3 regions of the Candidatus Pelagibacter sp. PS_41 genome follow, and region 2 is predicted to be linked to each of the others. Evidence: riboswitches for the same ligand, from Rfam matches in the RefSeq annotation. Region 2 holds a riboswitch; each other region holds the start of a gene.

Region 1 (10,698 bases), 340 kb from region 2:
AAAATTCCATCCCAGGCATCCGTGACCCCACCTGAAGATCCTGGTAAAGCAAACACATACTTACCATTAGCCAGTACAGCACAAGCTCTAGATTGAATAGCAGATGTGCCAACTGTTTTTAAACTTATCGTTCTAAACACCTCTCCAAAACCTGGAATATGTTTGTCAGCAATCTCGTTTACTGCCTCTGGTGTGATATCTCGACCCGTAAGTCCAGTGCCACCTGTTGTAATTACAACATCTATTTCAGATTGATTAATCCAATCTTTAAGGATTTTAATAATGTCTTCTTTATTATCTTTACAAATTTTTCTATCTACTAATTTATGTTTAGCCTCCTCTATTTTTTTGACTAAGATCGCACCTGACTTATCGTTCTCAAAAGTTCTGGTGTCCGTAACAGTTAAAAGTGCTATATTTACAATCATAAATTTAAAATAATTATTATGATTATATTATCATTTTTATTTCTTCTAACAGCAACTTTATACTCTAGTGTTGGATTTGGAGGTGGTTCTACGTATTTAGCTCTTCTGTTAATTTGGGATGTTCCCTACTTAATCTTTCCTGTAATTGCCCTCTTTTGTAATATTATTGTCGTATCAGGAAATTGTATTAATTATATTAAAGCTGGAAATATCAATCTTAAGATCCTTGCCCCATTTTTAATATCATCTGTCCCACTTGCATTCATAGGTGGCTCTTTATCAATAAATAAAGAAATTTTTGAAATTTTACTTTTTGTAGTCTTAACACTAGCAGGAGCTCTACTTCTTGTGAAATTTAAATCTTTTGATCAAAAGATTGAAGTTTATAAAAAAATACCAAAAATGTTATCCTTATTAATAGGCGCATCTATTGGATTTGTGTCTGGTGTAGTTGGGATTGGTGGTGGAATTTTCTTAAGCCCCATATTGTTATTGATTAGAGCAGATAAAGTAAAAAATATTGCAACTGCCGCATCATTATTCATACTGATTAATTCTCTGTCAGGTCTTGCTGGTCAATTTACAAAGTCATCGACAATAAATGGAATTTATGATTATTGGCCTTTATTTCTGTTTGTTTTAATAGGCGGTCAAATAGGAAACTATTTAAATCTTAAAATTTTTCCTGCAAAAATGTTGGCTTTAGTGACATCAGCACTTGTCATATTTGTCGCTATTCGAATAGGATTGAAGTTGTTTGCATAACGGAAGTATTAAATTATTATAGATAAAATATGAAAACATTTAGAGCTTTTGGACCAACTATTGGAAAAACAAAGTTATCTAAAAAAATTATTAACATATTAAATAATCACGTTGATAAGACCCAATCATCTATAAAAGATGATTATAGTTCTAAGCTAGCAAGTCAAATTAAGAATGAAATCAAAATACCTAAAACAATAGTTAATAAAAGTTTGTCTAAAGAGATAATAAAAAATATCAAAGTTTATCTTGATAAGTCAGGAGTTAAAAAAATTAAAGAAATTAAGATAATCAACCTATGGGTAGTAAGACAATTAAAAAATGAGTATAACCCAATTCATTATCATGAAGGACAACTATCAGGGGTTGGGTATCTTAAAATCCCAAAAGATATGAATCAAAATAAACTTCTTAAGAATAAAAAGATTAAAACTAATGGAACTATTGATTTTATCAATGGTCAAAAAAATTTTTTAAGTAAAAGCATCTACAATTTAAACCCTAAATTAGGTGATTTATTGATTTTTCCAAATTATTTAATGCACACAGCTTACCCATTTAATGTTGATGGTGAGAGAAGATCCTTCTCATTTAATGCTAAAATATTATTTAAGAAGTGATTTACTAATCAGTCTATTTGATATATAAACACATTAACCGATTTGATCCATATTGCAGGTATTAACTGCTAAAAAGGAAATCATTATATAATTGGTAAAGGTAGTTGGACTATATTGTGCACCTGGCATAAAGCAAAAGCACTAAAAAAGTAAGGAGTAAGAATGGATATTAATTTTTTTAAAACAACACGAATTTTAGATGGTGGTATGGGGCAAGAATTATTAGCTCGTGGTATGAAACCTAATGGAACATTGTGGAGTGCTAACGCATTGCTTAAAGAAGAATATCATCAGCTATTATTAGATACTCATTTGGATTTTATTAAAGCTGGAGCTGAAGTTATTGTTACCACAACTTTTACAACTAGAAGAGTTAGGTTACGTGACAATAAAGTTGAGGATAAATTTGAATACCTAAATAAAAAAGCTGGGGAGATAGCTCAAAAAGCTAAAAAACAATTTCCACATATTTTGATAGCTGGGGGTCTTCCACCTCAATATTTAACTTACGAAGAAGACACGAGAGCAGATGAAGAAATTAAACAAAATTTTTATGATCAAGCAAAATTACTTGATCCATATGTTGACTTTTTTTATTTAGATGTTTTATCAAGTGTTAAAGAATTCAGACTAGCAATTGAAGCAATCCAGGATTTCAAAAAACCTTATCTGATAGGTGCGCACATATCTGAGGGTATTAATCTTCCAAGTGGTGAAAAAATATCTAATATTGTAAATAATATTGACCACAAGAATTTACTTGGATTAATCTTATCTTGTATTTCACCTGAAAATTTTTCTATAAATTTGGAAGAGGTTAAAAATTTAGGTATTCCTTTTGGATTTAAGCTTAATGCATTTGAAACGACCAAGCCCAAAAATGGATATACTAATTCCTATAATAAAAGTAAAACAGGGAATCCTAATGAGTTTTTAGGTCAAAGAAAAGATTTAACACCTGAATTGATGGCAAATTTTGTTAAAAAGTTTAAAAATGCTGGTGCAACTATTTTAGGTGGATGTTGTGAAACAAGGCCTTCTCATATTAAGGAAATGGTTCAATTTAAGTAGTTTTTTTTTGATCTGATTTTTTTACAAAATAAATTCCAACAACAACTGCTAATAAAGATAATAAAACTTTAGGTGTTATTATTTCTTTTAGGAAAATATAACTTAATATAGTGCCAAATATTGGAATTAAGTAAGAAACTTGTGACTGAAATATAAGACCATTATCTTTTAGAATTTTAAATCTTAGTAACCAAGCAACACCTGTTGAAATCATTCCTAGATAAACTACTGATATTGTAGATTCAATGCTTGGAACCGAGTTCCATGGTTTTTCAATAAAATAAACAAATGGTATTAAGATTAGGACAGCCCAAATTAATATAGAGCATGTTACATTTTCATTCTTTTTCTTACTAATTTTAAGAGTTAAAACTCCCCCAATAACATAACAGGTTGACCCAAGTAATATTAATAACGCAGAAATAAAATTACTATCATTTATCAATAGATTATCTGAAAATAAATAAATAATTCCTGAAAAGCCAATTAGTATTCCAAAAGTTTTAACTAAATTAAACTTTTCATTTTTTGTATAAAAGTGACCCAATATTGTTGAGCTTAATGGTGTTGTAGACATTAATATTGCAGCCAAGTTACTTTGCACTGATTTAACACCGTAAGCTATTAGAAAAAAAGGTAAAACTAAATTTACAAAACCTATTATAGCAAACCAATACCAATCTTTAGAGAATGCCTCCACTCTTATTTTTTTGTAAAAACATAATAATAATACTGGAATAGATCCAAAAAAAACTCTTAGAAAAGCAATTGTAACAGGGCCAAAAGATTCTGTTGCAATTTTAATATTAAAAAAAGCTGAAGACCAAATTAAAGCTAGAATTACTAACAATATATAATCAATTAATTTAGGTTGTCTCATTCAGTTATATTTTCAATTTCTCCATTAGTGATTTTTTGAATATTGGTAAAATTTATTTTAAATACACAATTTGGATGTCCTGCTGCTGCAAATAGCTCATTAAACCTTTCTAGAGAATTGTCTATAATAATTTCGATTTGCTTTAAATGACCAATAGGTGATACACCGCCAATTGTATATCCTGTTTGAGATTTTACGTCCTCTGGATTTGCCATTGAAACATCTTTTTTGTTAATTATTTTTTTTATTTTATTCAAAGAGGCTCTCTTATCACCTGCAACCAAACAAAGTATAAAACTATCATTTGTTTTAAATAATAAACTTTTAACAATTGCTCCAACATTACAACCTAATGCTGTTGCTGCATCTAGAGCTGTTCTTGCTGATTTATCTAAAACAATAACCTCTAAGGATTGATCAAAATCCTTGAGGGATTTCTCGGCTCTTTTAACTGGCTCTTTGTCTAATAAACTCATAATTCAACTAACAATTGATTGATAATTTAACAAATAATGATGTAATTCATATGTAAAAAACGCATAGGTGTTATTAATTAATCAAGCAATATAATTAAGATAATTTTTGATAATTTGACATAGCAAAATTTAAAAAGGAGAAATCATGAGTGCTAAAAACGTACTAAAATTTATTAAAGAAAAAGAAGCAGAGTTTGTTGATTTAAGATTTACTGATCCAAGAGGAAAACTTCAACATTTAACTATGGATTCTACAATTGTAGATGAAGATATGTTAAATGAAGGTGTGTTTTTTGATGGGTCATCTATTGCTGGATGGAAAGCTATCAATGAGTCAGACATGATTTTAAAACCTGATACTTCAAGAATGGTCATGGATCCATTTACATCTCATAATACGTTAGTACTTTTTTGTGATATCCTCGATGCAGTAAAGAAATCTCCTTATGACAGAGATCCAAGAGGAACAGCTAAAAAAGCTGAAGAGTATTTAAAGAAATCTGGTATTGGTGATAAAGCTTTTTTTGGTCCTGAGCCTGAATTTTTTGTTTTTGATGATGTAAGAATTAATAATGATCCAAACAATACTGGTTTTAAAATAGACAGTAAAGAAGGCCCTTATAATTCAGGGACAGAATATGCAAATGGAAATATGGGACATAGACCTCCAGTAAAAGGTGGCTACTTTCCTGTTCCTCCAGTAGACAGTGAACAAGATATGAGAAGCGAATACCTAAAAAGTCTAAAAGAAGTTGGGATTAAAGTTGAAAAACATCACCATGAAGTAGCTCCAAGTCAACATGAACTTGGAATGTATTTTGGTACTCTGGTTGATCAAGCTGATAATGTTCAGTTATATAAATATGTAGTGCAAATGGTTACTCATTCTTTTGGAAAAACTGCAACATTCATGCCAAAACCAATTGCAGGTGATAATGGTTCTGGAATGCACATTCACCAATCAATATGGAAAAATGATAAACCGGTTTTCTCTGGCGATGCATACGCTGGATTATCAGAGACTGCACTTCATTACATTGGTGGAATTTTAAAACATGCTAAAGCAATAAATGCATTTTCTAATTCTACTACTAACAGCTATAAAAGATTAATACCTGGCTTTGAAGCTCCAGTGCTACTTGCTTATTCTGCAAGAAACAGATCTGCTTCTTGTCGTATACCAATTTCATTAAGCAAAAATGGAGCAAGATGTGAAATAAGATTTCCTGATGCCTCAGGTAATCCTTATCTTACTTTTGCAGCAATGCTTATGGCTGGACTTGATGGAATTAAAAATAAGATACATCCAGGAGAGTCGTTTGATCAAGATCTATATGATTTACCTCCTGAAGAAGTTAAAAATATTCCAACTGTTTGTGGTTCATTAAGAGAAGCAATGGAAAATCTAGATAAAGATAGAGAGTTTTTAACTGAAGGTGGAGTATTTACTGACGATCAAATTGATGCTTACATTGCATTAAAATTTGAAGAGATACATAAATTTGAACATGCACCTCATCCTGTTGAGTTTGAGATGTATTACAGTAGTTAAATATAATTACTGTCTAGTTGTTGCTATTGTATCTTTGTTAATTCCTTTTTTAACAACGTAATCCTGTGTGCCATTAGCACCAGTATTTACCTCTGTTCTAAGAGTTTTAAAAAAAGTTCTTTCTTTTAAAGACTTCTCCAGTGATTTAACAAGATTTTTAAATTCAAATTTATTCATATCTAATTAATACACTAGATATGTGTTATTTGCAATACAGATATGCGTATAATTAATATCAAATTTTAAAAGACTCTCCACAACCACAACGTTCAGACTCATTGGGGTTATTAAAGACAAAAGATGATGAAAATTCTTCCTTTTTATAGTCCATTTCTGTACCCAATAAATACATTACAGCTGCTGCATCAACAAAAACTTTAACACCCTTATCTTCTATAATTTCGTCTGTAGGATTAATTTCTTTTGCATACTCCATAACATAAGACATTCCAGCACAACCCCCAGATTTAACTGCAACTCTTACACCAATAGAATTTGATTCTTTATCTGACATTATTTCTTTAATTCTATTAGCCGCATTATCGCTTAATCTAATTATAGGATTCATTATAAATTTAACTCCAGTTTAGCAGCTTCTGACATCATTGATTTATCCCATGGTGGCTCAAACACTAAATCAAGATCTACTTCTTCTATACCCTCTACTTGCATAGCGCTGTCTTTAACTTCTTTAGGTAGGCTTTCAGCAACTGGACAGTTTGGAGTGGTCAATGTCATTATAATTTTAGCCTTATCATCTTTTACTTTAACATCATAAATTAGACCTAATTCATAAATATTAACTGGTATTTCAGGATCATATATTTTTCTAATTTCAGCTATTACTTGTTCTCTTAAGTCCATATTTTAATCTAATCTTTCAGTATTAATTTCTTCTTGAGTATTGTCAATTGCAGAAACTAAAGTATGCCATGATAAAGTTGCACATTTAACTCTCATTGGATATTTTTTTACTCCAGATAAGCACATTAATTTGGTTTTTTCATCCTCTTTTAAATTTTCTGAATTTAATTCAGGATTTTCTTTTATCATTCCTAAAAAATCTTCAACAATTTCTTTAGCTTCATGTTCATTCTTACCTTTAATTAAGTCTGTCATAATTGAGGCTGACGCCATTGAGATAGCGCAACCACTACCTTCAAAAGAAATATCTTCTACTATTTTTTGTCCATTAAGTTTTAAATAAATATGTACATTATCACCACATAAAGGATTATGTCCTTTAGCATCTTTATTAAAATTTTCAGTTTTTCTAAGATTGCGTGGATTTTTACCATGCTCTAGTATTATTTCTTGATATAATTCTTTTAAGTTCATTTTTGGTTAAATATTTTTTTACAATTATTTATTGCATCATTAAGTGTATCTAAATCTTCTCTTGTATTATAAATTCCAACAGATGCTCGCGAACTTGCAGGTATATTTAATTTATCATGTAGAATTTGACAGCAATGATGACCCGCTCGAATTGCAACTCCATCTCCATCTAAGATAGTTGCTACATCATGTGGGTGAATACCCTCAATAGTAAAAGATAAAACCCCACCTTTATTTTTAGGATTACCAATTAATCTAACTGAGTTATTTTTTTGTAATAGTTCCTGCCCATATTCAACTAAGTCAGCTTCATGTTCCACCACATTATCTATACCAATTCTTTCTAAAAATTTAATAGACTGATCAAATGCAATCACTTGAGCTGTAGCCATAGTTCCTGCCTCAAATTTATTAGGAAGATCGCCATAAGAAATTCTATCTTTTTTAACCTCATTGATCATTCCACCACCACCTTGATATGGAGGCAATTCTTCTAACCATTTTTTTTTACCATACAAAACACCTAAACCGGTAGGGCCATACATTTTATGACAAGAAATAGCATAAAAATCACAATCAAGATCTTGCATATCTAATCTTAAATGAGGAGCGCCCTGACAACCATCAACTACAACAATTATACCTTTTGAATGAGCAAGCTCTGTTATTTCTTTAATTGGTAAAATAGCACCTGTAACATTTGATAAATGTGTAATTGAAATTACTTTTGTTCTAGAAGTAATTCTTTTTTCAATTTCTTCTAATGTTACTTCACCATCATCATTAATTTCAGCAAAATTAATTTTTATATTTTTGGATTTTCTTAGAAAATGCCAAGGCACATAATTAGAATGGTGCTCCAATTCAGTGATAAGCACTTCATCACCATCCTGTAAATAATTTTGACCCAATATATTTGCAACTAGATTAAGTGCTTCTGTTGCACCTTTGGTAAAAACAATTTCATTTTTATCCTTAGCATTAATAAATTTTTGAACTGAAGTTCTTGTGTTCTCATATAAATTGGTAGCAGCAACCGCAAGATAATGAACACTTCTGCCTACATTAGAAAATTCTTTACTATAAAATTCATTAATTCTATCTATTACAACTTTTGGTTTTTGAGAAGAATTTGCACTATCTAGATATACTAAATCATTATTTTGAATTTTTTCATCAAAAATAGGGAACTCTTTTTTTATCTTGTCTATATTCATTCTTTAAGTCCAATCATGTTTTTAATTAAATTTTTTATTTCAGAGTCAGTTATTTTTTCTATTACATCTAGTAAAAACCCATTAATTAAAAGTTCTCTTGATTGTTGATAATTTAACCCCCTAGACATTATATAAAATATAGAGTCCTCATCTAAACTACCTGATGCTGAACCATGTGAACATTTAACATCATCTGCATAAATTTCTAATTCTGGTTTTGCATTAAATTCAGATGCTTCATTTAATAAAATTGCTTTACTTAGTTGATATCCATCTGTTTTTTGTGCTTCTGAATTAACAAATATTTTTCCCTGATATACAGCTTTAGAACTATCGTTTAAGACACTTTTAATTAATTGATAGCTTTTGGTATTTTTTGTTAGGTGATTTATGGTAGTTCTAACTTCATGGTGTCTATCATTAGAAAGTGAAAAAATACCATTTATATATGCTGATGAATATTTTCCATTTAAATTACAATTAATCTCATTCTTAAAGAAATGTGATCCAGATGATAAAATAAATGTTTCTGATAAACTGTTAGCAGCTTGTTCAATATTATTAAAAGAATATTTTACATTCGTATTTTCTATTTTATCAATTTTATAATTTTTTAAAATTGCATTTTGTTTTAAATCAAAATTATAAAAAATATTTAAAAAATTTTTTTCTGAATTATCATTAAATAAGTCTATTAATCTCAAGGAGCTATTTTCTTCTAGTTGAAAATCTAAGTTTAAATTTATGTTTTTGGACTTAATCTTATCATTCGTTACGTGATAAATTATTAAAGGTTTTTCTAATTGATAATCTTTTTTAATTAAGATTTTATAAGATTTATTGGTAAAAGCTTTATTTAAATCAATTAAAGAGTTAAAGTTATTTGACCTGTTGTCAATTTCTGGCTCATCAACTATTTTTATCTTATCTTTTTTTTCATAATCAAAATCAATTTTTTCAATTCTGCCATTTACAAAAACGATCTTGTTATGTTCAAGCCCATCAATAAATACTGATGTATCAATCTTATTTGATAATGAATAATCATTATAAAAGCTTAGATCACCAATATTTTTTTTAATTATTTGATTTAAATCAGAAAATTTCCAATTTTCATCTCTTCTATTTGGAAAGCCTGTTTTTATAAATTCATTCAAAGAGTTTTGTTTAAGTTCAATATCTCTTTTGGTAAAACTTGAAGTTTTTATAATATTATCAAAATCTATTTGAAGTTGTTCTTTCATTAAATTAAAAACTTTCATATCCTTTTTTTCTAGTTCTAAAGCTAATTCTGCTCCACCAGATTTAATAATCTTTCCATTTTTCAATACATGCACAAAATCAGGTTTAATATAATCTAGTAGCCTCTGGTAATGGGTAATTATTAGAAAAGAATTTTTCTTATCCCTTAAAGTATTCACCCCATCGGCAACAATTTTTAAAGCATCAATATCTAATCCAGAGTCGGTTTCATCTAAGATTGATAACTTTGGTGCTAACAATGACATTTGCAAAATTTCATTTTTCTTTTTTTCTCCACCAGAAAAACCAACATTTAATTGTCTATTTAGTTTTTCTTCATCAAACTTAAGTTCTTTTGCTTTTTCTTTTACTAATTTTAAAAACTCGATAGCATCAAGCTCCTTTTCACCTCTTGCTTTTTTTACTGCATTTAATGAAGTTTTTAAAAATATATTTGTATTAACTCCTGGAATTTCTAAAGGATACTGAAATGCTAAAAAGATACCTTTGTGTGCTCTTTCCTCTGTTTCTAAATCAAATAAATTTTTATTTTCAAAAAGAACCTCTCCTGAAACTTCATATCCTTTTTTACCTGATAAAATATTTGATAATGTACTTTTTCCTGATCCATTTGGACCCATTATAGCATGAACTTCTCCTGGGTTTATTTCAAGAGAAAGTCCTTTTAAAATTTCTTTACTATCTATCGTTGCATTTAATTTATTTATCTTTAACATTACCCAACACTTCCTTCCAAACTAATGCCAACTAACTTTTGGGCTTCAACAGCAAATTCCATCGGTAATTGTTGCAATACCTCTTTACAAAATCCATTCACTATTAATCCAACTGCTTCTTCTTGACTCAAACCTCTTTGCTGACAATAATGAAGTTGTTCTTCACTTATTTTTGAAGTTGTTGCCTCATGAGCAATATTTGATTCTGAGTTTTTGTTTTTAATATACGGAACTGTATGTGCTCCACACTTATTACCCATTAACAATGAATCACATTGAGTATAATTACTAGAATTTGATGCTTTAGAGGAAATATCAACTAGACCTCTGTAAGTCATATCTGAAAATCCTGCGCTTATTCCTTTTGAAATA
Region 2 (10,698 bases):
TATTTACGCTTTGTCTCCATATTCAGTCATATGTTTTGGAATTCTTTTATTTTTTCCATACATAAAATGATTTTCCATGTTCTCTCGATATTTACTTGCTGGAACAGTTAAACCAATTGACTCAGCAACTTCCCTAATCAACATTGGGTTTGCTCCACAGCATACTCCAAGGTAATTAATACCTAGCTCATAAGCATCTTTTGCAAATTTTCCTATTTCATATCTATTACAAAAGTGTGGGTCCAATGCTGTTGGAAACGTTCTTCCATGAGGTGATGGACATGCACAATTACTTCGATCTGGTAGATTAAAAAATGTTGGGTAATCTTCACTGGTTCTATAAGGAATAGGTAATGCTCCAACATGACATTTAACTGCTTTTCTAATTTCTTTTAAAAAAGGAAACATAGTAGCAGGTCCTCTAAAACAATTTAAACCTACAACATCGGCCCCTAATTGCTCTAGCTCTTTACAGGTATCAACAACTGATTTTCCATCTCTCATTTTATTTTCACCCATTGGAGATATGGTTAATACAGTTGGTAAACCTGTTTTTTTCATTATCTCTAAAGCTTTAAAAGCTTCTTCAGCATAATAAAAAGTTTCACCAATTAACATATCAGCACCTTCTTCAACGGCCCAACCAATCATCTCTGCAAACATTCCTTCAACTTCTTTTTGAGATTGTGGATCATTATGTTTCCAGATATTTGAATTTGAAATATTACCTGCCATCAAATTTGGTTTTGATCCTTTAGGAGTATCTAGTGCTACTTTTTTAGCAATTTTTAATGCTGAACGATTTAGTGGTTCAAGAAGTTCTTCCTTACCAATAACACGCATTTTTTCTCTGTGTCCATTATAAGTAAAGGCCTCAACTACATCAGATCCTGCGTGTTGAAATTCTCTATGTAAGTTCTCTAAAACTTCAGGATGATCTAATGACACCATTGGAACAAATTCCCCTGATGACATGTAGCCACGTCTTTCTATCTCAAATAAAAAACCTTCTGCGCATATAACCGGTCCTTTATCTAATCTTTCTTTTAATTTATTTGTGCTCATTTTTTTTCCTCTTGTTTTGGAGAAAAAAGGTCACAAAATAATAAGAGGTTATATTCATAGGCCTCTTTTCTCCTTTTTAGTGCTTAAGCAAATGCAGGGCGCACAATATGGTTCAACTGCCCGGCTTAATTTTATGAAAGATAAAAAAAAACCACCTGTCTAAAGCGGTGGTTGAAGCGTCGCTTTAGCAGGATTTATAACGCGCTCTGCAATTTAACTTAACTCAGCGCAATTACATATAATCAACTTTCTCTCAAAATGTCAAATGAAATAGATGATGGTTAGAATTAGAAGGATAATGACAATCCAAATAGTAAGATTAGTTAAAAACTGCTTTAATTTAGAATTAGATTGTAGAAAAGCTGGGAGTACTAATAAGAGTATCCCTAGCATATAAACAAAGGGTATTATCTGATCTGCCATTTATATCGATGATAACTTCATCTTTTTGGAATACTTTTTCTGAGGTGAATTTTTTATAACTGCTTGAGCACAACGCATGACCCCTCTTTTTTTATCAAAGGTCATTTTGGGTTCACCATACAATTTCCATCCATTGGATATGGCCTCCGTGACACGATGGCAAAATTCTGAAGTGTCGTCACTTGTAATAAATCTATAACCTTTCATAATCAGACCTTAACAAGTCCTAAATCGGGTGTCTATATCTAGGACGATTGTTACTTAATGAAATAGTAAGATTAGTTAAGAATTTTTGTAACAGAGAATCTTTTAAATACTTTTATCAGTAAATTCATATAACTCATTAAGCGTTATACTTGTGTTAATTATAAGCCTCTATTAAATGAAATTTAAGTTATTATTCAGCTAGACAAAATCATTAATTAATATACATAACGATGAATCAACTCCTCTTAAAACTTATTATTAAATTCTCTAGCTAGACTTCAACTTCGAATAATATAAAAATTGATGAATCAACTCGCCCCAAAGTAAACTAATAAACTTAACTATAGATATATTTTTACCAACCTATTAAATCGACCTTAAGACTAAGAATCGTTCGAAATGAAAAACAATAAAAAAAACATAAAATAGGAAAATAGAAAAATGGAAATGACCTTAATATATACGATAGTAGGCTTTGCTTTAGCGGGGTACAGTGTTATTGCAAATGACTCAATTCAAACATTGGGAACTTTTATCGCGTCAAAACAAAAATGGTTTAAATGGTACACTCTTGCTAGTGCAGCATCATTTGTAATGATACTTGCTATTACTTGGGGTTGGTACAGTAATAATGGAGATATCTCTTACGGTAGATTAACAAGAATACCTTTCCAAGAAATACAATGGTACCACGCAGTGGCACCAGGAATACTTCTTATATTAACAAGAGTAGGTATACCTGTTTCAACAACCTTCTTAGTTTTATCAGCTTTTGCCTCAACGGTAGTACTTGAGAAGATGCTTATGAAAAGTGTTGTCGGCTACGGTCTTGCTGCAGCTGCTGCTTATATTTGTTGGATTGTTATCTCTAAATTTATTAATGAAAAATTAGATGAAGTTAGTGACAAATGGATTTCCTTTTGGCGTAACTCTGTATGGGTAACTTCAGGCTGGTTATGGTGGGTTTGGTTATCTCATGATGTAGCAAACATTGCTGTATACCTTCCAAGACAATTAGATGTTTCTCTTTTATTAGTTGTTCTGGGTTACTTTACAGTATTACTTTTTTATATCTTCTACATTCATGGAGGAACTATTCAAAAGGTTGTCTTAGAAAAAACTGGCACAAGGTATGCAAGATCAGCAACTATTATTAATATTATTTATGCTGCTGTTCTTTATTACTTTAAAGAGCTTAATGATTTACCCATGTCAACAACTTGGGTATTTGTTGGTCTATTATGTGGAAGAGAGTTAGCAATCGCATCAATGAATAAAGACTATAAGTTCAAATATGTGTTTCCACTAATTGGTAAAGACTTTCTTAAAATGATATTCGGATTAAGTGTGTCAGTTGGAATTGTACTTGCAATTCACTACATCATAATTCCAAATAATTGGTTTTAAGTTTTAAGACAATTAACATTTAATTATTAGCTCTAAGCATTTAATTTATTGCTTAGGGCTTAATAATTTAAGTAAAATAGTTTCAAGTATTAATTATTTAAGCTTAAACCTTGAGCACAAAAACTTAAAGATCGTATAGTTAAATTTCCCAAGACCGTAGGAATTTGGTTCTATTTTTTTAGTCTTTAATTTTTTAGTTTTTTTCTTCTTCATGGCTAATATGGTTTTGTGTTTCATTTGAATGTTTAAGATTATAGCAATCTGTGCAAAGTAAGATCACTTCTGGTCCAGAGCTTACTTGTGTTAAGATGGCTGTATCATCTCCACACTCGCTGCACCCTGATAAACGTTTCTTCATTTATGTTTATTACGGGTAATTTGATTAATTCTATCAATATAATTTTTTATCTCAGGTTTATCTTGAGCTTTATTATCTTGTTTAGGGTTTTTCTTTCTTTGGTAATAATAATAAATAGGCATAACAACAGATAAGGCAACAATAATAATTGCTAATATGATTTCAGATGTTGTAACCATTTAATATTTAATGACAGGCTTGATTGAATTTTTTAAGTCTCCAATAATTATAAGGCCAGGGTGTTAAAAATCCCACAGTTAACATAATAGGTACCACCCACCACGTTAGCATTGCTCCCCCTGTTAAAAAATAATCTGTAGCGTTCATAGAAATTTCCATACTAACCATTGAGATGAAACTCATTCCCAATGCTGTTTTTAAAGCATCGTTAAATTTAAAATTTTGTCTTATCAAAATTATAGTTTCCAAAATAATACTTGTAATTAAACCATTAATAATTGCCAAAGTCATAATAGCTAAAACAGGCCAAGGAATACCTGTTATTTGAAAATATAAAATGGTACCAAAATCACCAATAGCACAACCTAACAAACACCAAGCAGTATTTTTGGCACTTCTTTTCCAGGTGTGTTTACAAGACCAATGAAATGTATCTGTTGTCATATAATTTATTTACTTAAATTTATTTGATGTTGATAATAATCATCTGGCCAAAAACTTTTAATGTAGGCTAAAACTGAATCTATATCTTTGTCACTTAATTTGTCTCCAAAAGCACCCATTTTACCTTCATAGTCACTAATTATTCCAACTAAACCATATTTAATAATTTTATGTAATGTCTCATCATCATGGTGCCAAGTATGACCCGTACCATTTAGTGGTGGTGCTTTTCGATGACCATCTTCATCTAAACCCTTCCAATTTTCAGCTCCTGATAAATTAACTTGGTGACAACTAGCACAATTATTTTGGTATACAATTTTACCTCTAGCAATCATTAACTCAGAATCTCTGGTAATTGGAAAATGATTATCTGAATAAGAAATACTATTTAATGATATAAACAGAGTTAAAATTAAAAGTATCTTTTTCATAACAACTAAACTTATATATTAAAATTGTTTGATTAATCTTATATTTTTTTAAAATTGATTGATTATAAGTGTTTATTAATGAACAATTTTTTATTATTTATTGTCACACTTTTTTGCTGGTCTCCTACTTGGTATGTCATCAAGTTTCAATTAGGCTACGTTGATCCTTTAGTGTCCGTGTTCTATAGGTTTTTAATAGCTGGAATAGTTATCTTTATTTATCTAATTTATAAGAAGAAAAATCTTAAGTTCTCTTTTAATCAACATCTTTGGTTTTTGCTATTTGGGGTTTGTCTCTACTCACTAAACTATGTTTTCTTTTATCTATCAAACACTTATTTAATAAGCGCATTTCCAGCGATTGTCTTTTCAACGGTCGTCATTATGAATATTTTAGGAGAAGGGTTTTATTTTAAAAAGAAACCATCTTTAAAAACTTTACTGGGTGCAACTATTGGAATGATTGGGATTATAATCATCTTTAATGATGAGATTTTTAATTTCAGCTTTGCGAATGGAACCCATGTTGGATTATTTTTAGCCTTACTTGGTACACTTAGTGCATCAACAGGTAACATGGTTCACCAAAGAAACTTAAATAATAACTTTCAATTAATACCAACACTTGCGTATTCAATGCTTTATGGATCACTGGTCACACTATTAATCACCCAGATAAAAGGTACTGAATTATTATTTGAATATACCTTTAGTTATATTGCTTCCCTTGCTTATCTATCAATAGTTGGTTCAATATTTGCTTTTATATTTTACTTAAGATTGTTAGAAAAAGTTGGAGCTGGACGAGCGGGTTATGTGGGGGTTGTGATGCCGGTACTTGCTTTATTAATTTCAACTGTATTTGAAAACTTAGAATGGCAGCAAGATTTAATAATAGGCTTACCGATTTTAATAATTGGAGCTGTACTTGTTATTAATCAGAAAATAAAGCCGATAAGAGATTTAAAATTATAACTATTTATATATACAGTTAATATATTTAATAATACATTGATAAAAAAAAGGAAAAATATGAAAAATATAATTATAATTTTACTTTCAGTTTTTGCATTAACATCATGTGGAACTATTGTTAATGATCCAAATGTTCCTGTATCATTATCTTTTAGTGATGGATCTGATGGTAAATGTAAATTAAATAATAAAAGAGCATCTTACAGTGTAAGTATACCATCTACAACTATGGTCAGAAGATCTGATGATGCATTAAGATTTGATTGTGAGTCTGTAAATGGAAAAAAAGGCTACGGTAGCATTCCTAGTGGAATGGAAGGTGGCAAAGTTGCTGCCAGCGTTTTCTTTTTTGACTTAGGAATTACAGATGCGATAACAGATAAGTCTAGAATTTATCCACCAAGTTTTGTTATTCCTGTAAATTAAAATTAAAAAACTCAAATGCCAAAGTTGTAAAAATCTTTGGCATTTGCTAACATCTAATTAGGCTTAGTCCAATACCCATAAACACAACGTGTGCCTCGTCTAGAGCAATCATAAGTATCATGTAAAACACCATCTTTAACAACCGTTATGTGTTTTGAACAAGATACAATTAAAGTCCCACTTGGAAGTTCATCTTTTTTTAAATGAACTTTACAGCCTTGACCAACAAACATCGTTGGCGTCCACTGCCACCCAAGTTTTTCAAGATATTTCTTAACCACAACTCTATGAGTACCTGATCTTGGGCTATCATTTTTTTGTTTTAAACTTCTAGCAAGTCTTGTTCGTGATGTAGTTCTAAATTCTTCATTTGCCCTATAAAGATCATCATAAATTTTTTGGTAGGGAAGATTTGTTACAATTGCAATGGATCTAACTACACAGTCTCCCGCTTTTCCTTTATATCCAGCGGCTGCCCGTCCACCATCATTAATTTGTAATTCTAGATTGCTACTTGAGAATAGTTTCTTAAAGAAATTCACGATTTTGTTTTATGATCTAAGATCTCAATCATACACTGAGTTGCGTATTCACGCCATTCCACAGCAGATTTATCCTTAAGGTTATTAAGGTGGCTCATGTTGCTATCTATATTTTCTTGATGTTTAGCTTTATCCACTTCATCCAGATTTTTTTCCATGTTAGCAAGATTGGTCTTCATTGCATTAATCCAACTATTGCCAAGCTCTACACATTTAACATCATCTTTCTCATCACAAATTTGTTTAAAGAAATTGAAAATAACATCATCTGCTTTTATCTCTTTGCTCATCTTATTTACCAATTAGTAAAGCAAGCAGTTGATAAAGTCTAGTTTCAATTAAAACGTGTTAACAAATTAGAGACGAATCAGATACATAATAGTTAAGAGGTAGTGGCGGGAGACTAAAACTACCTCTGTCCTCACCCTCTATTAAAAATACTTTTTAATTTTAGAAATAGTTTTCGTTAATAGAACTTTTGAATAAGGTTTTCCCTTTACCACCCAAACAGAAAGTGGCCAGGTACTGTCTTTAGTAGATCTTGCAATTATATGAATGTGTAACTGAGGAACAATATTACCAATTTTTTCAACATTAAGTTTTTTTGTTTTAAATATTTTTTTCATTAACTTGCTGCAATGAACAATTTCCTTCATTAATAGCATTTGGTCTTTTGAGTTAAGTTCAGAAATATCAGTAATATTTTTTCGCTTAGGAATTAAAATGATCCAAGGAAATTTAGCGTTATCAATTAAACGAATACTACACAGTTTTAATTCAGTTATTAAATGAGAATCTTTTAGAAAACTTTTACTTACTTTATTTGCCATTGTTAAACATTAATATAAATGTGTTCTATAAGCAAAAATTATTATAGGCTAAATTAATTATGGCTGACAAAAAAATACGATCCGTTGCTAAAACATTTTCATGGAGACTTTTTATTTTTATCTACTGGGTAATATTTGGATATATTTTTACTGGTAGTTTTAAAGGAGCTGGAATATTGGGACTGGGCTCTATAATTCCTCTTTTTTTTTATTATTTTCATGAAAGAATTTGGAATAAAGTTAAATGGGGTCTTAATTAAAATTCAAAGATTATATTTATAAATATTTCTTTATTTTATCAGAGACAATTACTTTATTGCTATTCATGTAATCTTCATGATTTTTTTCAATATTTTTTAATTCATAAAGATAATTGACCATCACACCATAAGATCTTTTAAAGCCAGTTTCTGAAATATTAGCATTAATTACAATATCTTCTACAATAGCTCCATTACCTAAATGAAATCTACTCACATCATTAACAGGTAACCCTTTTTGGTTTTTTTCATTAACAATATAATGTGCAACTAATTTCGTTATTACTTCTTTATTTTTTACAATTCTACCATCACCTAGTTTTAAGTCTTGAGATTTTAAAAAGATAACATCTTGATCTTTTAGATCGCCTAAAATATTTTTAATCTTAGTTTCTTCTAAATAACTAAACCAATCAGCAAACCCTGGTATAGGTGATAAGGTGCCAAAGTTTTTAATATGAGGAAGCTCTTCTTGTATTTCATAAACTACTCTCTTTATTAAAAAATTACCCAAAGTTACTCTAGATAGGCCTTCTTGACAGTTACTAATTGAATAGAAAGTAGCAGTATCATAAGATTTTCCTTCATTATCAGTCGGCTTCATTAATTCTTGAATAGATCTACCAAGACCTTTTGTAAGGGCTACTTGAACAAAAATAATAGGTTCATCTTCAAGAGCTGGATGAAAGTAAGAAAAAAACCTTCTATCTTCTCCTAATCTTCTTTTAAGTTCATTCATATCTTTTATATGATGAACTCTTTCATATTTAATTATTTTTTCTAAAACTGCAGCCTTTGTATCCCATGTGATTTTAGAAAGTTTAAGAAATCCTGGATTAAACCAAGCTCTAAATAAATGTCTAAGATCATTATCTAATTCTGAAAGTTCTTTGTTGTCTTTTAATATTCTTATTAAATCTTCTCTTAATGCAACTATAATCGCTGTTCCATTTGGCGCCATATTCATTCTTCTAAAAAGTTCTCTTCTCTTACCTTCAGAAACTTTAAATAAATTTGACAAAGTATTTTCGTTTTGAGATTTGGTATATTTTTCAATTGCTTCGTTAACTTTTGTAAAGCTAGGCTTATATTTCTCATTAATTTTTTTAAAAAATAATAATTTATTTTCTGGAGATAGTGATTGATATAGTTCAGTAATATCTCTAGCTACAGTTATTCCAAATGCTGCACCTTTGTGTGAAATTAAATCATCACATAAAAAAAAAATAGATTCTAAGTCATTTTTTTTAATCTTTTTTATACTAAAAAGTTTTTGACCTGCATCAGCAATAGATGAAATTATCTCTTTAAAATTAAACATAATTAATTATATAATATTTAGATATTCAACGAAAGATCTTATGGATACTATAAGTAAAAAAGTACCAAAAATTTTACTTAATAATTTTTTATCTATTTTATAAACAGCTTTTGCTCCCAACCTAGCCATAATCATTGTAACTGGAACAAATACTGCAAACCCTAATAAATTTATATAACCTACACTAAAAGGTGTGTTGATATTATCAATTATCTTTCCACCCATAATCATTGTGATCGTTCCACTAAGTGAAATCAAAAAGCCAACTGCTGCAGCTGTACCAATAGATTTTCTTATGTCATAACCAAAAGTTCTCATAAATGGTACCATTAAAGATCCACCACCAATACCTAGAGGAACTGAAATAAAACCAATCACAATCCCTGAGATATTTTTGACAATGTCAGAAATTGTTTTGGGATTTTCAACAAGTTTTTCTCTAAGAAAAATAAAAAATAAACCCACCATAAAAGCAAATATTGAAAAGAATAATACTAAAGTTGGTGTCTTTAAATTAACTGCTAAAAAAGTTCCAGCAATAACACCTATTAAAATAAATATACCAAAAGATTTTACCATCTTGAAATCTACTGCATCATATTCCATATGAGTTTTGGTTGAAATTATTGAAGTTGGAATAATAATCGCTAAAGAAGTTCCAACAGCTAAATGCATTCTGGTTACTAATTCAAAATCTAATACTGTAAAAGCATAATACAAAGCTGGAACCATTATAATTCCACCACCAACACCTAGTAATCCAGCCATAAATCCTGCAACAGCTGCAGATATTGCAAGGACTGATAGTAGGTTAATTATCTCACCATAGTTTAGGTTTTCCATTATGAGTTAGCTTGATTAGCTTTTTCGTTATTTTGCACAATGGTCATTATATGTTTTGATTTTTGAAAATCAGAATCTCTTGCCATCATATTATCACTTAAATATCTCTTCCATTCTTTTGAACCTATTTGACCGTGATATAATCCAACTGTGTGTCTCATAATATGATTTACTTTTGTGCCAAGCTTAACTTCTTTCTCAAGGTATTCTAGTAGTTTTGCAGCTATTTCCTCTCTTGTTGGCTGTTCTTTTGTTCCAAAAATTTCGTTTTCAATCTCAACTAAAGAATAAGGATTTTGATAGATGGACCTACCAATCATCACTCCATCACATAAAGTTAAATGGTTTTTAATTTCATCAATCTTTGAAATACCTCCATTAATAATAATTTCTAAATCTGGATTTACTTCTTTAACTTTATAAACCATTTCATAGTTCAGTTTTGGAATATTTAAATTTTGCTTTGGTGACATTCCAGTTAAAATAGCCTTTCGAGCATGCAATATAAAAGTTCTACATCCAGCACTTTTCATCTTTAGTATAAAATTATTTAAATAATTAAATTCTTCAGTGTCATCAAATCCTATTCTAGTTTTTGCAGTAACTGGAATATTGCAAGCATTAACCATTGAGTCGATACATTCAGCAACAAGATCTGGCTCTCTCATCAAACAAGCACCAAACATATTTTTTTGAACCTTTTTGCTAGGACAACCTAAATTAATATTAATTTCATCATAACCCATGTCTTCTGCAATTTTGGCAACTTCAGCTAATTCCGCTTTATCAGATCCACCCACTTGTAATGCTAAAGGTTTTTCTTCTGAACTATAAGATAGAATTTTTTTTCGATCTCCATGAATTGCAGATTTTGTTGCAACCATTTCTGAATACAGCATAACATTTTTGCTCATCAATCTTAGAAAGTAACGATCATGACGATCTGTACAATCCATCATGGGTGCTACTGAAATTTTTCTATT
Region 3 (10,698 bases), 130 kb from region 2:
TATCCCCATTATCCACAAGAATATAGACCATGAAAAGAATCAACTATTTAGTGATACATACAACTTAACTGATAGTATAAATTATTCTTAACTTAAGAGGCAACTCTTAACTGGCCATCCAGGGAAAAGTCGAGAGACCTAAGCCTGGAGGGCAGAAAACCCTGCAAAGTAGTGCTAAACATGTGGGGTGGCCGGTTCGGCGGTAGCAACTTCAACGACGGACCTAAACTTCTGGTCTTTACACTGTAAAAAGTGTAGAGATTCAGGGTTTTTTTTTATGTCTAAACTCTCTGGAACCGCCTTTCAATTAAAAGTATGGAATTACTTAAAGAAAATTCCAAAAGGAAAAGTAAAGACATACCTTGATGTTGCTAAGGGCATTGGAAAACCAAGGTCTTTTAGAGCTGTTGCGAATGCAGTAGGTAAAAACCCCTATCCTCCCAAAATACCATGTCACAGAGTAATCAGATCTGATGGAACTCTTGGCGGATATTCAGGAAAAGGTGGAATCGAACAAAAAAGACGATTATTGAAAGCTGAAAAAATCTTTATTAAATAAGGTTTTTTCATAATATAAGTACTATAAAAGTGTTGGTAATAAACACTTTTAGCACAAAATATTGATTTTAGTCTTAAATAGCCTTATTCACCCTTCAGTTGTACTACATAAGAGGTTATGCTTAAAAAAGACCCCTCTATGGCTGTTTAAAAGCTATATTCAAAGACTGCAATGCTCAATTAGTCAACGTTATCAACCTTTATTTGTGATTGCAATTATTGTTGATTTTAAAAGGTTTTTTAATATCCAACATAATATTTTAAACATATACCTATTTCTGAGTACATTTAATTATAAAAGGATTATTTTTTTAATTTATAGTCTGTTTTAAAATATTTAATTAAAATCAATAATTACAGTTATTTATTTATATAAATTAATGTATAACTTTAAGTTTTAGTAAACAAATAAGATATATTAAGTAGAGTTATTAGCTACTTCTCTTCTAGATATATAAATTCCACTAATAACAATAATTAAAAGTCCTAGAAAAGTCCAATTATCTGGAAAGTTACCAAAGAAATAATATCCAATTATAACATTAGGAATGATTTCTGTATAGCCTAAAGGAGCTAATTTAGAAGCATCAGCATATTTTAGTGATAATATAAGGAATAAGTGACCAATGCAGGCAAACACCCCTATTCCTGCCATCATAGACCATTGAACTAGATTAGGTTTAACCCAAAAAAAGGGAGCAACAAGAGAGGAAATTACACAACCAACTAATCCAGTAATTAATAATGTTAATAATGGATTATCAGATGTACTCAATTTACGAGTTATTATTAAATAAAATCCATACAAAAATCCTGTACCTAAAGCTGCAAGACTGGCAATGTTAATCTCAACAAAACCAGGTCTAATAACTACTAATGATCCTATAAAACCTATAGTTACAGCTGTCCACCTTCTAATACCCACCTTCTCACCTAGCAACATTGGTGAAAACGCTGTGACTATTAATGGGGCAACAAAAGCAAGTGTTAAGGCTTTAGCTAGGGAGATAATTGATATTGAATAGAAGAAACATATATTAGCACAAAGTAATATTAGACCTCTAAGAATTTGTAATTTTGGTTTATCAGACCAAACGAGTTGTTTATTGTAAAAGAAAAACATGACAGGCAGAGTAAAAGCAACAGTAAAAAAATATCTTGCCCAAGTAATTTGTAAAACTGGAAGTTCCGAACTTAAAAACTTAGCAAAACCATCCATAACAGGTAGCATCATCCAACCTAGTAAACTAAAAATAATGGCTTTCATGAGCCAATTGATACAGTTTAATTGAAGTATTTTAAAGCAAAGAATACTACTATTGGAATAGTAATAAAGGACATCAATGTTGATGTTACAATTGTACTAGCAATACTATCAACAATTTTTTTAGGCGAATACATCGAACCAACAAGATAATTTAATACAGCACTAGGCATTGCACTTTGTATTAATAAAACACCAGCTGCAAAACCATTTAAATCGAGTTTATTTATTATAAGAATACATATGATTGGACCTAAAATAACACGTCCTAAAGCTAATATAATTGAGTCTTTTAAAGAAAACTTAAACCTTGTTAAGGCTATACCAAGGGACATTAAAACTAAAAATATTGTTGCATATGTTAGAAGAAAAGTGGTGTTTTCAAGAAATACTGGGACATCTAAGTTAAAATAAAGAAATAATATTGATATTATTATTGCATAAACAGGAGGACTTTTAAGAACCACATTAAAAGAAAATTTTTTTTTAGCAAGAAAAACACCCAGTGTAAAATGAAACAAAATTATAACAGAGGCTATAGCAGAAGCTACGCCAAGCCCTTCAGTGCCATAAGCAAAAAGACAAATTGGTATGCCCATATTACCAGTATTTGGTAAAATCATTGGTGGTAGCTCCATACTTAGATCTCTTTTTAAAATAAAAAGAAGTATTAAACCAACTATGGAAAAGCCTCCAATCATAACTAAAGCATAGAAGAAGTAAGAGGTAAAAATTGCTAAAGTAATACCTGTGGTAGTTACAGTATAAAAAATCATTGCAGGCGTTCCAATATTACCTGCAAAATTAGTTATGAAATTAGTGTCTATTTTTGGATTTTTTTTCCCCAGGTAATAACCAATACCGATAACAAAAAAAACAGGAAATAAGACTTCAAAAATTTTGGAATATAATTCCATTAATTATGAATTCTAATTAATGTAGGATATTTAAGAATATCTTTATCTTTTTTAAATTTTGCAAGACAGTTATTTGAATTAAGTTCGCTTGTTTTGTGAGTAATAATAACAACAGTAGCTTTATTATTTTTTTTATCTGGTGTTTGAATCATTCTTTTTACAGAAATTTTGTATTGAGCTAACCTGTTAGTAATTCTGGACAGAACACCAGGTTTATCTTTAACCTCAAATCTCAAATATAAAGAATTAGTATAATTATTGACATTATAACATTTTATGGACTTACGCTTGTTGTTAGGTATTCCAAAGGGTTTTTTAATATCCCCTTTCAAAATTGAAAGTAAATCAGATAGTAATGATGAAGAAGTAGGTCCAGGTCCAGCACCCTCCCCTTGTAATATACTTTCACCAACAGGTTTACCCTCAAGTATGACAGCATTCATCACACCAGAAACATTTCCAATATAAGAATTTTTACTTACAAGACATGGGTGGACAGTTTCAAATAAACAACCATTAATAATTTCAGAGATACCAAGTAACTTAATACGTAAATTTAATTGGCTAGCTATTTCAATGTCATTTAATTCAATTTTTTCAATACCTTCCATCAAACATTTGTGTTTTGAAATCTTAGTATTAAATGCAAGAGCAGACAAAATTCTCACTTTAGCAAAAGCATCAAAACCATTAAGATCTAATTTAGGGTTGCCTGGTTCAGCGTATCCTAATTTTTGAGCTTTTTTTAAAACATTAGCAAAACTATCCTTAGAATTTCTCATTTCTGAAAGAATATAATTAGAAGTTCCATTCAAAATTCCATAAACTTTAGTAATTTTGTTAGTTGCAAGACCCTCTTTAATAGTTCTTAATATTGGAATACCACCAGCAACCGATGCTTCAAATTCAAGATTAACATTGTTATCTTCAGCTAATTTAGCAAGATAATCTCCATGTTTTGATATTAGGGCTTTATTTGGTGTAATAACGTGAATTTTATTTCTTAAAGCAGTTTCAACTACTCTTTTAGAAATGCCATCAGACATTCCTATTGCTTCAAATAAAATATCTACTTTCTTTAATTTAAAAATATCTAAAGGATTTTTAAAAAAGATATTTTTATTAACTTTAAATTTTCTTTTCTTTTTTATGTTTTTTGCGGAAACAGCTACAACATTAATTCTTTTACCTGTAATTAATTCAATTTCTTTTTTTTTTGTATTTAATTCATTTAGTAAATAATTACCTACTTGACCCAATCCAACTACAGCAATATTTAAATTCATTTTCATTTACTTTTTTATATCAGGATACTCTGTGTTTTTTGAATATTCTTTAAGAAATAATTCAAATTCATTAAAAGACATTCTTTTAAATTCTGTATCTGATAAATTAAAATTCTTAACATTTGTTTTTTTTAAAGTATTATCATTAAGCTCAACTATATTATCGTTTAAATTACATGCAGATAAAATAGATAAAAAAATTAATGTAAGATATTTCATTTTAATCCTCTAAATTTATTAAATCCAAATCTAATATTCATATTTTGTATAGCTTGTCCTGCACCACCTTTAATTAAATTATCTATTGCTGATAAGATAATAATTCTATCTTTATACTTAGTTTTACAAATTGATATATGGCAATTATTTGTATTAATTATATCATTTGTACTTATTAAAGAATTAGTTTTTAGAATTTTTACAAATCCATTATTGGGGTAATGATTAATCAATACTTTTTCTAATTTTTTAATAGTAGATCCTTTATTAAGTTCTACATAAATGGTGCTTAATATTCCTCTAAACATTGGTGTTAAATGTGGTGTAAAAGTAAAATTTACCTTCTTTTTTGTAAAAGAATTTAATTCTTGTTGTATTTCAGAATTGTGTCGATGAAAACCAACGCCGTAGGCACTTAAGGATTCATAAAGGTTTTTATTTTTATACTTGTAATGCACACCTCTACCTGCTCCAGAATATCCAGATTTAGAATCTATAACTATATTATCTACTTTAATTAAATTTTTTTTAATCAATGGAATTAACGGCAACAATATTGATGTTGGATAACAACCTGGGCAGCCAATAATATTAAAATTTTTAACTTTTTCACCTGTAATTTCAGGTAATGAATATATAGATTTTTTAATATTTAAAATTGATCTGTGATTTTGTTTATACCATTTTAAATATAAGGATGCATTATTAAGTCTAAAATCTGCTGCCAAATCAATTAGCACATTATGTTTTAATAAACTATTAGATATAGATTGTGCCTCACCATTTGGTAATGCAGTAAATACCAAGTCTATTTCTTTTAAAAATGATTTATTAAATTTAGTAATCTTTGGTAAATTTTTTGATTTTAATGATTTTTCATAACTAGCAATTTTCTTACCAACAGATGAGCTACCACATAAATATTTTATATTAATATTTTTGTGCTTAACTAATAACTTTATTAATTGAACACCAATATAACCAGTAGAACCAGCAACTAAAACATTAAGCTTAGGCATTGTTTATTATAACTATTTTGAAATAAAAAAGAATTATCTTTTCGAGAATTGGAAGCTTCTTCTAGCTTTTTTACGACCAGGTTTTTTTCTTTCAACAGATCTTGAGTCTCTGGTGTTAAGTTTCTCTGTTTTTAGTGTACTTCTTAGTTCTGAGTCAAATAATATTAAGGCTTTTGCAATACCGTGAACCATTGCTCCTGCCTGTCCTGTGTGACCGCCTCCAGCAACACTACATCTAACATCATATGCTGTTGCTTGATTAATGATTTCAAAAGGTCTTGTGATTTGCATTTTATGACTACCACTAGTGAAGTATTCATCCATTGTTCGACCATTAACATAAATTTTACCAGTCCCTTTTTTTAACCAAATTTTAGCAATTGATTTTTTTCTTCTGCCAGTAGCATATTTACTATCTTTAAAATCTAACTTGATCTTAGGTTTTTTTGATATTGTTTGTGCTGTTTGTTCCATATTAATTTCTAATTAAATTTTTACTATTTAATTTTCCTAAATCTAAAAGTTTGGGATTTTGAGCTGCATGAGGATGCTCTTCACCAGCATAAATTTTAACTTTAGTTAATTGCTTTCTACCAAGAACACCTCCTGGTAACATTCTTTTAACCGCTAATTTTAAAGTCTCTCCTGGTTTATTCTTTTCTAATAGTTTTTCAGGAGTTATTTCTTTAATTCCACCTGGGTGGCCCGTATGTCTATAGTATTTTTTGTCTTTAAATTTTTTTCCAGTAAATTTTGCATGTTCTATATTTTTAACAACTACAAAGTCTCCATCATCCATGTGAGGTGTGTAAGTAGTTTTGTTTTTTCCCCTAACAATCATTGCTATTATAGATGCTAATCTTCCAACAACTGCTCCTTTAGCATCAATTTCAAACCAATTACTTGTTAATTCGCTACTTTTTAAAAATTTAGTCATGGTGCGAGGATTAATACTATTAATAATTATAAAGTCAATTTTATATTTCTCTTGCAATATAGCCATTTAATGGTAACTTTTATTTGCCGATTTGTTCCTATTGCAGGCTAATAATTGCTAAAAAGGATTTTTTACGCACATTTTCGGTAGGCGCATTTGAACTGTATTGTACGCCTTGCATAAAGCAAAAGTACTAAAAAAGGAGTATTAAGATGAGTACAAAAAGACAAAACCCAGAAACTATAGCATTGCACGGTGGTGATTATAGAAGTGACCCAACTACAAAAGCTGTAGCTGTCCCAATTTATAGAACAACTTCATATCTATTTGATAGCACTGAGCATGCAGCCAATTTATTTGGTCTAAAAGAGTTTGGAAATATCTACACAAGAATTATGAATCCAACAAATGATGTTCTTGAAAAAAGACTTGCTGCCTTAGATGGTGGATTAGCAAGTTTAACTGTTTCTTCGGGTCAAACAGCTTCAACATTTGCTATTTTGAATGTTGCTCAAGCTGGCGATAATATTGTTAGTTCTACAGATCTTTATGGTGGAACTGTTTCATTGTTTACTCATACATTGAGCAAGCTTGGTATTGAAGTTAGATATGCAGATCCAGCAGATCCTAAAAACTTTGAAAAAGCAATAGATGGTAAAACTAGAGCTTTTTATGGGGAAACATTACCCAATCCATATTTAAGAGTATTTCCTATTAAAGAAGTTTCTGATATTGGAAAAAAATATAATATACCATTAATAGTTGATAACACGGCCGCTCCTATCATCTGTAAGCCAATAGAACATGGTGCAGCTGTAGTAGTTTATTCACTTACAAAATATATAGGTGGACATGGTACAGTTGTAGGTGGAGCACTAATTGATGGTGGAAATTTTGATTGGACAGCTAATCCAAAAAGACAACCACTGTTTAATGAACCTGATGCAAGCTATGGTGGCGTAGTTTGGGGTAAGGCAGTTCCTGAATTAACTGGTGCCAATGTATCCTTTGCTGTTAGAGCAAGAGTTACTCTTTTGAGAGATCTTGGAGCTGCATTAGCGCCTGATAATGCTTTTGGAATAATTCAAGGACTTGAAACAGTAGCCTTGAGGATGAAACAACATTGCTCTAATGCTGAAAAAACAGTGGGTCACTTATCTAAACATAAAAAAGTTGCTAGAGTGATTTACCCAACCAAATATGAAGGAGATATTGGTAAAAGAGCAAAAAAATATCTTAATGGGGGAAATGGTGCTTTAATAGGAATAGAACTAAAAGGTGGTATTGAGTCTGGTAAGAAATTTATAGAAGCTTTAAAGATGTTTTATCATGTGGCAAATATAGGAGATGCTAGAAGCTTAGCTATACATCCAGCAACAACAACTCATAGCCAACTCACAGAGCAAGAATTAAGTGCTGCAGGAGTTACGCCTGGATATATAAGACTGTGTATAGGATTAGAACATATTGACGATATAATAGATGATCTTGATCAAGCACTTAACGCTTCATAACAATTCTTTATCGTTTTAAAAAACCTCTTGAGTTTTTATAAATGAGTAAAATATAGGTTGTTAATACAAAAATAGAACCTAACTGGTGTAGTGATGCATACTTTATTTCTACACCAGATATTAATGTAATAATTCCTAATAATATTTGAATAAGTAAAGCTGTATCAAAAAGAATTATATTTTTTATGGCAACTCCTTCTTTAATAAATAAATAGTTAATAATCATAACAAGGATCAGAAGCAGATAGGCAGTTGATCTATGTAAAAATTGAATAATAGAAGTATTATAAAATGACTCAGAGGTAAAAAAATCTAATAATAAAACATCATTTGGAAAAAATGTACCATTCATATCTGGCCAAGTATTATAAATTAAACCTCCATCTAAACCTGACAGAAAAGCTCCCAATATAATTTGAATAATAATTAATAAAAAAATAAATAACAAAAAGGATTGTGGAATTTTATAATCTAATTTTTTAATATCAAAAAAATCTAAAATATACCAAAAAATTAAACATAAGATAAAAAGTGCAAGTGATAAATGAATTGCCAATCTAAAATGACTAACATCATTATTTTGTGTTAATCCACTAGTAACCATAAACCAACCTAAAAATCCCTGCAGACATATAAGAAAAAATATCAAAAAATATTTATTAGAATAAAAATTAGAATCTCTATATTTAATCCAAAAAATAATTAAAGGGATTAAGGTGAACAAGCCAACAATACGTGCTAATAATCTATGTGCATACTCCCAATAAAAAATTATTTTAAATTCTTTTAAAGACATTCCATAGTTAATATTTTTATACTCTGGAATTTTCTTATATTCCTCAAAATACATATTCCAATCATTTGAATTAAGTGGCGGCAATATACCTGAGAAAAGCTCCCATGCTGTAATGGATAAACCTGAGTCAGTTAATCTAGTTAAGCCACCTACAGCAACCATAAGAACAATTAGCAAAAATAGTCCTATTAACCATATCTTTAAATATTTTATATAGTTGTCGCTATTTACAAACATAAATTATACTTATAATAATTATTTTAATAACCAATTGATTAAATGTCGCCTACTAATAAAAAAAAACTTAGCCAATTAAGAATAAAACTTGATAAATTAGATAATGATTTACTTAAATTAATCAAAAAAAGATCAATTTTAGTAAATGAAGTTTTAAAAGTAAAAATTTATAAAAAAGAAATAATCGATAAAGCAAGAATAACTTACATACTTAAAAAAATTAAAAAAAAATCAATCAAGACTAAAATTGATCCAAAAATTACAAACAGAATTTGGAAAAATATGATTTGGTCTTTTATAGATTACGAAAAAAGAAACTTTAAAAAGAAATAAACTATTTACTGTGTGGTGGAAGTTTTTTTTCCACAAACATTTCATGTTTTCTAGTAGATGGGTTGTATTTTTTAGCAGACAATTTAACTTTAGCTTTTTCACCACCTGCTGGCTTTTTTACATAATAAAAAAAAGGACTATCAGGTTTAGCTTCAGGGACCAATCTTACTTTAACATGTGTTTTTTTTGCCATACTATTTTAGTTTTTTAATTTGTTTTACTAAGTTAGAAATATTTTTTAATTTATTTCTGAAATTATAATTAGCACTTATAGAATTATTTGATAATTCGTCAAGGTTTAAAGATTTGTCAGAATTGAGAACTTTTTTAACTCCATTGATTGTCATTCCTTGTTCTTTAAGTAAGAATTTAACTTTTTTAAGAACTTCTATAGTCTGATTATTATAGTATCTTCTATTACCATTGAGAATTTTTGGTTTGATCTGTTTAAATTCTTTTTCCCAAAACCTTATTGTATGAGTATTAAAAGTGCCCTTTTTGACATTTACTAAATCTAGAATTTTAGCAACCTCACCTATTGATTTATAAGCATCTAAATTTTTATTGATCATTTATAGAATTTACTAAATCTTTAAACTCTTTAGAAGCTTTAAATAAAACAACATTTCTATCAGATATAGCCGCTTCTTCTTTAGTTTTAGGATTTCTTCCAACTCTACTTTTTTTTTGTCTTATAGAAAACGTACCAAATTTTGAAAGTTTAAGTTTTTTTTCAATCTTTAAATTTTCCAGGATTGTAGTAAAAAAATCATCAATTAAATTTTCAGAAATATTTTTAGAAAAACCAATCTGCATGTAAATTGAGTTAATTAGATCTTTTTTTGTAAGGTTAGTTCTTGTCATTAATTAATATTATTAGTTATTTTTTCAATCAAATTTCCAGTTACTGTTTTAGAGCAAACACTTAAAGAATTTGAAAAACCTATATAATCTGTTCCACCATGACTTTTAATTACAGGGGAGTCTAATCCAATAAAAATTGCCCCATTATATAATCTTGGATCCAGTCTTTTTTTAAATTTTTTTAAATTTGAAATATTAAGTAGTGAAGACATTTTTCCAATCAAATTTCCAGTCATTGCTTTTTTTAATTCACTTGTGATAAAATTAGCAGTACCTTCAGCAGTTTTTAATGCAACATTGCCAGTAAAACCATCTGCTACTATAACGTTAACATCACCGTTCATTAATTGATTCCCTTCAATATAACCTTTGAACTCAAAATCGTTATTAGTTCTTTTATTCAATTGTTGATAAGTTTCTTTTATAATTTCATTTCCTTTAAGTTCTTCAGAGCCAATATTTAATAGTGCAACTTTTGCTTCATCGTTCGGATATAATGAATTAAATAAAGAGGAACCCATTATCGAAAAATCAATTAAATTTTTCGGACTACATTCAATATTTGCACCTAAGTCTAAAACAACACTCATATTCTTTTTATTTGGCCATAAGGCTGAAAGAGCTGGTTTATCTATATTGTCTATCATTTTAAGATTTAACTTTGAAATAACTAATAATGCACCAGTATTCCCTGCTGAAATTACTACATCTGATTTTTTTTCTTTAACACTCTGAATCGCTAACCACATACTAG

Evidence for each region. A riboswitch is a leader RNA that binds a small molecule or an ion and turns the genes downstream of it on or off. The one in region 2 is predicted to bind S-adenosylmethionine.
Region 1: it holds a riboswitch for S-adenosylmethionine, as region 2 does, so the genes downstream of both, AC5SL8_RS01835 (homocysteine S-methyltransferase family protein) here and AC5SL8_RS03785 (homocysteine S-methyltransferase family protein) in region 2, are expected to answer to the same signal.
Region 3: it holds a riboswitch for S-adenosylmethionine, as region 2 does, so the genes downstream of both, AC5SL8_RS03035 (O-acetylhomoserine aminocarboxypropyltransferase/cysteine synthase family protein) here and AC5SL8_RS03785 (homocysteine S-methyltransferase family protein) in region 2, are expected to answer to the same signal.

The regions. Positions count from the first base shown of each region.
Region 1 is NZ_CM182062.1:340,409-351,106, reverse strand. Features, by position in the region: gene moaB (molybdenum cofactor biosynthesis protein B) at 1-428, opposite strand, end outside; gene AC5SL8_RS01845 (sulfite exporter TauE/SafE family protein) at 447-1,193, shown strand; gene AC5SL8_RS01840 (2OG-Fe(II) oxygenase family protein) at 1,223-1,813, shown strand; SAM riboswitch class V at 1,903-1,966, shown strand; gene AC5SL8_RS01835 (homocysteine S-methyltransferase family protein) at 1,976-2,884, shown strand; gene AC5SL8_RS01830 (DMT family transporter) at 2,877-3,764, opposite strand; gene AC5SL8_RS01825 (YbaK/EbsC family protein) at 3,761-4,240, opposite strand; gene glnA (type I glutamate--ammonia ligase) at 4,386-5,792, shown strand; gene AC5SL8_RS01815 (hypothetical protein) at 5,799-5,969, opposite strand; gene AC5SL8_RS01810 (HesB/IscA family protein) at 6,028-6,360, opposite strand; gene AC5SL8_RS01805 (iron-sulfur cluster assembly protein) at 6,360-6,656, opposite strand; gene sufU (Fe-S cluster assembly sulfur transfer protein SufU) at 6,660-7,130, opposite strand; gene AC5SL8_RS01795 (aminotransferase class V-fold PLP-dependent enzyme) at 7,127-8,347, opposite strand; partial or broken gene sufD (Fe-S cluster assembly protein SufD) at 8,344-9,186, opposite strand; partial or broken gene sufC (Fe-S cluster assembly ATPase SufC) at 9,613-10,326, opposite strand; gene sufB (Fe-S cluster assembly protein SufB) at 10,326-10,698, opposite strand, start outside.
Region 2 is NZ_CM182062.1:681,644-692,341, forward strand. Features, by position in the region: gene AC5SL8_RS03785 (homocysteine S-methyltransferase family protein) at 4-1,065, opposite strand; SAM riboswitch class V at 1,132-1,196, opposite strand; gene AC5SL8_RS03790 (DUF1737 domain-containing protein) at 1,489-1,695, opposite strand; gene AC5SL8_RS03795 (hypothetical protein) at 2,137-3,102, shown strand; gene AC5SL8_RS03800 (hypothetical protein) at 3,296-3,460, opposite strand; gene AC5SL8_RS03805 (hypothetical protein) at 3,457-3,639, opposite strand; gene AC5SL8_RS03810 (DUF4396 domain-containing protein) at 3,647-4,084, opposite strand; gene AC5SL8_RS03815 (c-type cytochrome) at 4,090-4,518, opposite strand; gene AC5SL8_RS03820 (DMT family transporter) at 4,597-5,493, shown strand; gene AC5SL8_RS03825 (hypothetical protein) at 5,551-5,919, shown strand; gene AC5SL8_RS03830 (hypothetical protein) at 5,973-6,461, opposite strand; gene AC5SL8_RS03835 (hypothetical protein) at 6,458-6,751, opposite strand; gene AC5SL8_RS03840 (HIT domain-containing protein) at 6,893-7,291, opposite strand; gene AC5SL8_RS03845 (DUF2061 domain-containing protein) at 7,351-7,551, shown strand; gene AC5SL8_RS03850 (malonyl-CoA decarboxylase domain-containing protein) at 7,568-8,872, opposite strand; gene AC5SL8_RS03855 (sulfite exporter TauE/SafE family protein) at 8,879-9,715, opposite strand; gene dusA (tRNA dihydrouridine(20/20a) synthase DusA) at 9,715-10,698, opposite strand, start outside.
Region 3 is NZ_CM182062.1:552,748-563,445, forward strand. Features, by position in the region: gene AC5SL8_RS02995 (methylated-DNA--[protein]-cysteine S-methyltransferase) at 278-559, shown strand; gene AC5SL8_RS03000 (DMT family transporter) at 977-1,825, opposite strand; gene AC5SL8_RS03005 (AEC family transporter) at 1,843-2,739, opposite strand; gene AC5SL8_RS03010 (homoserine dehydrogenase) at 2,739-4,031, opposite strand; gene AC5SL8_RS03015 (hypothetical protein) at 4,032-4,244, opposite strand; gene argC (N-acetyl-gamma-glutamyl-phosphate reductase) at 4,241-5,263, opposite strand; gene rpsI (30S ribosomal protein S9) at 5,297-5,737, opposite strand; gene rplM (50S ribosomal protein L13) at 5,739-6,200, opposite strand; SAM riboswitch class V at 6,340-6,408, shown strand; gene AC5SL8_RS03035 (O-acetylhomoserine aminocarboxypropyltransferase/cysteine synthase family protein) at 6,413-7,714, shown strand; gene AC5SL8_RS03040 (COX15/CtaA family protein) at 7,722-8,747, opposite strand; gene AC5SL8_RS03045 (chorismate mutase) at 8,790-9,080, shown strand; gene AC5SL8_RS03050 (50S ribosomal protein L33) at 9,082-9,273, opposite strand; gene AC5SL8_RS03055 (MerR family transcriptional regulator) at 9,275-9,652, opposite strand; gene AC5SL8_RS03060 (integration host factor subunit alpha) at 9,642-9,944, opposite strand; gene plsX (phosphate acyltransferase PlsX) at 9,944-10,698, opposite strand, start outside.